DNA from 2 places in the Thermodesulfovibrio autotrophicus genome. Region 2 is predicted to be linked to the other one. Evidence: riboswitches for the same ligand, from Rfam matches in the RefSeq annotation. Region 2 holds a riboswitch; the other holds the start of a gene.
What was found. A riboswitch is a leader RNA that binds a small molecule or an ion and turns the genes downstream of it on or off. The one in region 2 is predicted to bind cobalamin.
Positions count from the first base shown of each region.

Region 1: linked by a shared signal. The riboswitch ahead of metE (5-methyltetrahydropteroyltriglutamate--homocysteine S-methyltransferase) and the one ahead of V4D30_RS01945 (TonB-dependent receptor) in region 2 are both predicted to bind cobalamin.

Region 1 covers NZ_CP144373.1:1,049,410-1,053,334, forward strand. The annotation lists gene V4D30_RS05440 (carbon starvation protein A) at 1-1,502, shown strand, start outside; cobalamin riboswitch at 1,555-1,744, shown strand; gene metE (5-methyltetrahydropteroyltriglutamate--homocysteine S-methyltransferase) at 1,774-3,925, shown strand, end outside.
Region 2 covers NZ_CP144373.1:347,858-351,782, reverse strand. The annotation lists gene V4D30_RS01950 (diphthine--ammonia ligase) at 1-294, opposite strand, end outside; gene V4D30_RS01945 (TonB-dependent receptor) at 282-2,261, opposite strand; cobalamin riboswitch at 2,292-2,489, opposite strand; gene V4D30_RS01940 (NAD-dependent deacylase) at 2,529-3,284, shown strand; tRNA gene V4D30_RS01935 (tRNA-Lys) at 3,311-3,383, opposite strand; gene V4D30_RS01930 (methylated-DNA--[protein]-cysteine S-methyltransferase) at 3,435-3,917, shown strand.

The DNA of each region.
Region 1 (3,925 bases), 700 kb from region 2:
CTGTAAGGCATAACGGAAAATCTCTTGCAGAGGTTGCTAAAGCTCAGATAGGACCTGTATCTTACTGGCTTGTTCTTGTGGCAACCCTGTTTTTATTAATTATCGTTCTTGCTGGTGCTTCAATTGCTGTTGTTAATGCACTTTTTAACAGTCCATGGGGTGCTTTTACTGTAGGAGTAACAATTCCAATTGCTCTTTTTATAGGAGCTTATCTTAAGTGGCTAAGACCTGGAAAGATTGTTGAAGGAAGTATTATTGGTGTTGCACTCATTATTCTTGCTGTTGTTCTTGGTCCTGTAATTAAGGAATCTGCTCTTGCACCCTATTTTACATTCAGTAAAAAAGAGCTTTCCGTATTAATCCCAGTTTATGGATTTTTTGCTGCTGTTTTGCCTGTCTGGTTACTACTTGTTCCAAGAGATTATCTAAGTTCATACATGAAATTCGGCACGATGTTTTTGCTTGCTATTGGCGTAATTCTTGTTAATCCATTAATTCAAATGCCTGCTGCAACACAGTTTATCTCTGGTGGAGGACCTGTCATTCCAGGTAAAGTCTGGCCCTTTATGTTCATTACAATTGCCTGCGGTGCGATTTCTGGTTTTCACTCCCTCGTATCATCTGGAACAACACCAAAGATGGTGGCAAATGAAAAGGATATAAGAGTAATTGGTTATGGTGCAATGCTCACAGAGAGCTTTGTTGCTCTAATGGCATTAATAGCAGCAACAGTGCTTCCTACAGCAGACTACTTTGCCATAAACAGTCCACCAGCAGCATTTCAGAAACTTGGCATGCAGGTTCAGGACCTTCCATTTCTTTCTGCTTTGGTAGGTGAAGAACTTGCAGGTCGCCCTGGTGGAGCAGTATCCTTAGCAGTTGGAATGGCTGATATTTTCTCAAGAATTGGTGGATTAAGACATTTAATGAGTTACTGGTATCATTTTGCCATCATGTTTGAAGCTCTGTTTATTCTAACTCTAATTGATGCTGGTACAAGAGTTGGAAGATATCTTATGCAGGAAATTGGCGGAGCAGTTTATCCAAAACTCAGAGACTATAAATGGTGGCCCGGTGTAATTGGAACGAGTGCGATATTTACATTTTGCTGGGGATACCTTCTTTATACAGGAACAATCTCAACAATATGGCCTCTCTTTGGTGTGAATAATCAGCTTCTTGGTGGAATGGCACTGGCAATAGTGACAACTTTACTTTTGAGAATGGGTAAGGCAAAATACATATGGGTAACAATGGTTCCAATGGTATTTTTACTTGTTACCACCATTGTAGCTGGTTATCAAAATATCGTGAATAATTATCTACCAAAAAATAATTACCTGCTTGCTGTGCTCTCTGCAGTAATGATTGTAATGGTCATACTGATTGTGGCAGACTCAGTAAGAGTGTGGATAAGCATATTGAGAGGTAGAACCCCTCTTATTAAAGAAACAGAAGAAACATTTATGAAAGAAGCTCCCACAAAATATCTATCTGAATAAAATCAGTAAATCGGGTGGTAATCAAAAAACCACCCGATCTCTTTTCATTTGACAAAAAAAATCCGATTAAGGTATTTTCAAAATTGCTGGATGTAAGGGAAGAGGGGTGAGAATCCCCCGCTGCCCCGCAGCCGTGTTGGGAACGAAAGCCCATTTAAGCCACTGGAGAGAAATCTCTGGGAAGGCGGGCAAGTAGGCATTAGCCCAAAGCCGGAAGACCTATCCAGCCTGAAAGCCTTTGGCTTTTAGAATACCTCGCGGGAGGAATTAAATGACCGTTAAAACAACTGTCTTTGGCTATCCCAAGATTGGTCCTCAAAGGGAGCTTAAAAAAGCCTTAGAGCAATACTGGAGTGGAAAAATCTCTCAGAGGAAGCTCATTGATGAGGCTGAAAAATTAATCATCTACAATGCAAAGACCATTGCTCAGTATGAGGTTGATATTATTCCATCCAATGATTTTTCCCTTTATGACTTTATCCTTGACCTTTCAGTCATGTTTAATGTTATTCCTGAAAGATTCAGAAAAATTGAAGACCCCCTGGAAAGATACTTTGCAATAGCAAGGGGCTCAGCAGATGCTCCTGCTTCAGAGATGACAAAGTGGTTTAACACAAACTATCACTACATTGTCCCTGAAATTGAATATGGCACAGAGTTTGAACTCATAGAAAACAAAGCATTAAAAGAGTATGAACTTCTGAAGAATAATCTTAATCTTAAAACTAAGCCTGTGATAGTTGGTCCCTTTACCTATCTTTACTGTGCAAAACTAAAGGACTATGCCTATTTTCTTGACAGAATAGCTTCTGTTTACATGGGAGTTCTTAAAGAGCTTGAAGAATCTGATGTTGAGGAGGTCCAGATTGATGAGCCCGCAATGGTTATTGATTTAGACAATAATGATACTCAGGCAATCATAGATTGTTACAGAAAAATCACTTCCGGGCTTAGCAAAATAAAACTCTATGTTCAAACTTACTATGAATCTCTATCACAGTATGAAAAGATAGTTTATGAACTGCCAGTTCATGGCATTGGATTTGATTTTGTTGACGGCAAGGAGAATCTTGAGAACATCTCAAAATTCGGATTTCCGAAGGATAAAACATTAATTGCAGGAGTTGTCTCAGGAAGAGACCCTTGGAAAACAGACTTTAAAGAAGCTTTAAAAATTATTGAGACTTTAACAAAGTTTACGGAAAATATAATTCTTTCCAACTCCTGCCCTCTCATGCATCTTCCAGTGACTGTAAAAAATGAATCCTTGCCTGAAGAAATCCTCTGCCTGTTAAGCTTTGCCAATGAAAGGCTTGATGAGCTTGCAGTGCTTAAAACAGCAATAAATGAAGGGAAGGCTCCTTCAGAGCAGAATTTATCCATGAAATTCACTAATCCTGAAGTTAAGAAAAAGATCTCTCAGATTGATGAAAATGCTCTGTGCAGAAAACCCTCTTTCAGTGAGCGATATGAAAAACAGATGGAAATTCTCAAACTCCCTGTCTTCCCAACTACCACAATAGGAAGCTTTCCTCAAACTCCTGAGATAAGGAAAGCAAGGGCAGATTACAAAGCAGGTAGAATCTCTCTTGAGGAGTATGAATCCTTTATCAAAGATGAGATAAAAAAGGCAATTGAGATTCAGCAGGAGATCGGGCTTGATGTTTTAGTTCATGGAGAGTTTGAAAGAACAGATATGGTTGAGTTCTTTGCAGAGCGTCTTCAGGGATTTGCCATAACAAAAAATGGATGGGTTCAGTCATATGGCTCAAGATGTGTAAGACCACCAATAATTTATGGCGATGTATGGAGAGAATCCCCCCTGACTCTTAAAGAAACACTTTATGCCCAGTCTCTCACTGAAAAGCCGGTGAAAGGAATTCTTACTGGACCTGTTACAATACTTCAGTGGTCCTATCCGAGAAAGAATGTTTCAAAAAAAGAAGTTGCCTATCAGATTGCTCTTGCTCTCAAGGAAGAAGTAGTAGAGCTTGAAAAAGCTGGTATAAAAATCGTTCAGATTGATGAGCCTGCTTTCAGAGAGGGAATGCCTCTTAAAAAAGCAAAGGTTGATGAATACTTTGACTGGGCTATAAAAAGCTTTAAAATTGTTACTTCTTCTGTAAAAGCTGAAACCCAGATTCACACCCATATGTGCTACTCTGAGTTTAATGATATAATTGATAAAATCTATGCAATGGATGCTGATGTGATATCAATTGAAGCATCAAGAAGCAAAGGAGAGATTCTAAAAGCCTTTGAAAAATTTAAGTATGACAGAGGCATTGGAGTTGGAGTGTATGATATTCACTCTCCAAGAGTTCCCTCTACTGAGGAGATGATTGAAATTGTTAAGCGGGCAGTAAAGCTTATTGATAAAAGACTTTTCTGGATAAACCCTGACTGCGGACTTAAAACAAGAG
Region 2 (3,925 bases):
ATCACCAAATACTCCTGCATCAATTCCCTGTTTTTTTAATTGCAAAAGAGTTTTTTTAAACTCCTCTTCATAGCTTTCCCATGTTGTTTTTCTTTGAATAACTGGGATGCCGATAGCTTCTGCCTGAGCTTTAATTAGCTGAGAGCTTAGTCCGTGAGAGCGGGAAAAATCTCCCTGCTCTGAAAGCATATTAACGAGATAGACCACATCAATACCATTTTTCATTGCCCTGTGGCAGGCTAATGAGCTATCCTTTCCTCCGCTCCATGAAACAAAGGCTCTTAAAATAGCCATCTCACTCCTCCAGTAATTGTTCTTCTTGGCATTGGATAATACTGAACATACTCATATGCTCTGTCAAAGAGATTTTCCACAGACAGTGTAAACTCAAGATTTTTTACTGGTCTGTATGAACCTTTAAGATTTACCACAGTAAAATCGCTTTTATCAACGACTTTTCCATAATTTTTAGATGAAGGATTCCAATCAACAACCTTCTCATCTGCATTGTAGTTGGCGATTAATCGTAAATCCCATTTATCCTTCCCAGCCATTATTCCAAACGAAGCTATGCATTTTGGTGTGTATTGAAGAGTTTTCCCATATTTTTGAATCTCCGATTCATCTTTAGTTGAGTATCTCGTATGGTATGTAAAGTTAACAAAAGGCTTAAGTGACAGACTTAGTCCGCTACTTAATCCAATATCGTATGAAATACTTCCTTCTATACCCTGAATTGTTGCTCCTGAAACATTTTTAAATGTTTGAGCATTAAGAATGCTGTCATAATAGCTTAGGATTTTATCCCTGAACTCTGAATTAAAAAATGTAAGCTCTGTATTGAGGAAATCCTTTGCATAAGAGACTCCCACATCATAGGACCTACTTTTTTCTGGTTTTAAATTAGGATTACCTAAATAATGAGTTCCCCATGAAGAAACATAGTCAGCTGCGAGCTCATCGGGTGCAGGTGCTCTAAAAGCAGTGCCAGCATTGGCTTTTATTGATAAATTCTCTATGATTTTGTATAAAATGCCTCCTCTGATGGTTACATGGTCAAGACTTTCTTTTCTTGGCTTTAAACTGTTAATACCCTCTGTTGGCAGTATTTCATTTTCAAAGTAGTCATAACGAACTCCTGCATTAAGAAAAAGTTTTTTATTAAAAAAGCTTAATCTACCTTCAGTAAACACTCCGTAGCTGTCATACTCTGAGTTGGGATTGTAAGGAGCACCTTTGTTTCTTGAGCTTTTAATCTCTATTCTGTCCCACTGCCCTCCAATTATTACTCTGTGGTCATCTATTGAGAATATCTTTTGAATGCTTGCTCCCTGTGTGGTAGTCTTTTTTAAGGTAATATCATTCGGTGTTTCCCAAGCCCCTGCTATAGAACCTTCATAATCTTCTCTTGTATCCCTTGTAAAGTAGTATCCAGCTTTTAAGGTTTCTGTTTTATACTCTAAATCAAATCTGTTTCTTTCAATGTCCTTGTAATCATCAGGGTCTGGTGAGTATCTTGCTCCAGGTGAGCCGATCTTCCATCCTTTCCAATGCTGAAATCCAAAAGATATATGTTGTTTATCAAAAAAGCTGTATCCTAAGCGGGCTGATAAAGATTCATCATTGTAGCCAGTGTTTTCTATTTTCCCATAATTTTTTGCTGAGTAGTCATCAATTGCAGAACGGCTTCCAGAGAGATAAAAATCAAAATCTCCTTTCTTACCATTTAATTCAGCCTTTGTTTTCCAGAACTGCCATGAACCAGACTCTATACCAGCTGAACCATGTATGCCTTCTTCTTTACCCTGCTTTGTGATTATGTTAATTACACCTCCCATTGCCGAAGAACCATAAAGAACTGATGCAGGTCCTTTAACTATCTCAATTCTTTCTATATCATCAATTGGTATTGTTGCAAGATTTACTGTTCCTGCACGATTTCCATTTATAAGAACGAGAACTCTGCTTTTAAGGTCATCAAAAAGGTCTGTCCAGAATCCTCTTAATCCGATTTTGCTTGTTAATAATCCCGGATATTTATGAATATGACCAATTGCTGATTCTGTAATTAAGTCTCCAGCATTTTTTGCCGTAGAATTTTTAATCTCCTCCTGTGTTATAACCTGAACAGAGTAAGGAACATCCTTTTTAGGCTCTTCAATCCTCGTAGCTGTTACAACGATTTCATCAAGCTGAGTTTCAGCTGCCAAGATTGGCTGATAGAAAAGTAAGAAAAAACAAAGAAAAAAAAGGAAAATCATGGCAAATCCCTCCCTCGAGGAGTTGGAAGCTCAAGGAGCCTCCAGCTGGACAGGTCTTCCGGCTTTGGGCTCAGACTCCTACTTGCCCGCCTTCCCGGAGATTTCTCTCCAGTGGCTTAATGGGCTTTCGTTCCCAACACGGCTGCGGGGCAGCGGGGGATTCTCACCCCTCTTCCCTTAGTCCAGCCAAGAAAGTATACAAGATTTATCTAAAACTGGTCAAATATCTTGACATAACCCAATCTTTTTGATATCTTTTAAAGAACTATGAATTTAACCTATCAGGAAAAAATTAAAAAGGCTTCACAACTTATTAAAAACTCCACCTATGCTGTAGCTTTCACTGGAGCAGGAATTTCTACAGAATCTGGAATACCTGATTTCCGAAGTTCCGGTGGACTATGGCAGAGATTTAGAATTGTAACATATCAGGAATTTATTTATGACAGGCAAGCAAGAGAAGAATTCTGGAGAATGAAAAAACAACTCATTCATCATCTCACGAATGCAAAGCCAAATAATGCACATATTGCCCTTGCAGAGCTTGAAAAAAAGGGATTTATTAAACATGTCATAACGCAGAACATTGATGGACTTCATCAGATGGCTGGCAGTAAGAGCGTCATTGAACTTCACGGGAATCAAAGAGGTGCAATCTGTCTTGACTGTGAAAAACTTTATAAAATGGATGAAGTATTGAAAATGCTTGAGGAACAGCTTGATTTAAGATGTTACGACTGTGGCGGCATAATAAAGCCAACAGTTGTATTTTTCGGAGAACCAATGCCTGAAAAAGAACTCGTTATGGCACAGCAGATCGCCAATCAATGCGACCTCATGCTCGTGATAGGAACATCTCTTCAGGTTGAACCTGCTGCTTCGATCCCGAGAATTGCCCATAAAAGAGGTGCAAAGCTTATCTTCATAAATAAGGCAGAAACAGACTGGGACTGGATAGCAGAAATAGTATTTTACGGTAGTGCTGGTCAAGTTTTAAAAGATATAGAGGAAAAAGCTGCTTAAGGCTATATGCGGTGAATAAAAATCAATGAGCCGTGCAGGATTCGAACCTGCGACCCGCTGATTAAGAGTCAGCTGCTCTACCAGCTGAGCTAACGGCCCACAAATTTAGAATACAAAAAAATAAGCTAAAAGGTCAACTTTAATTGGTTTATGTATGCTATCATAATAAAAATGTATTCTGCCTGCGTAAAAACTCCTGTTGGTTTTCTTGAAATTTTATTTGATAATTCATTAGCATTAACGAAAATATCTTTAACAAATTTTGAAAAAACATGCATTCCAGAAATTGCCTTGAATTTTGTTGAACAGCTGAATGCGTATTTTGAAGGAAAACTCTCAGAGTTTAATTATCCTGTAAACATCCAGAATGTATCTGAGTTTGATAGAGCAGTTCTTGACTTAACCTGTAAAATACCATATGCTCATACTACTACATACAACTGGATTGCTAAAAAGCTTAATACGTCGCCAAGAGCTGTTGGACAGGCTTTAAAGCGAAATCCTTTACCGATTGTTATTCCCTGTCATAGAGTGATAAGATCTGACGGAACCATAGGAGGCTATAGCCTTGGAGTAGAGGCAAAACAGTGGCTTATAGAACATGAAAAGTCTTTGATTCTAATAAAATCTTAAGTTATAAT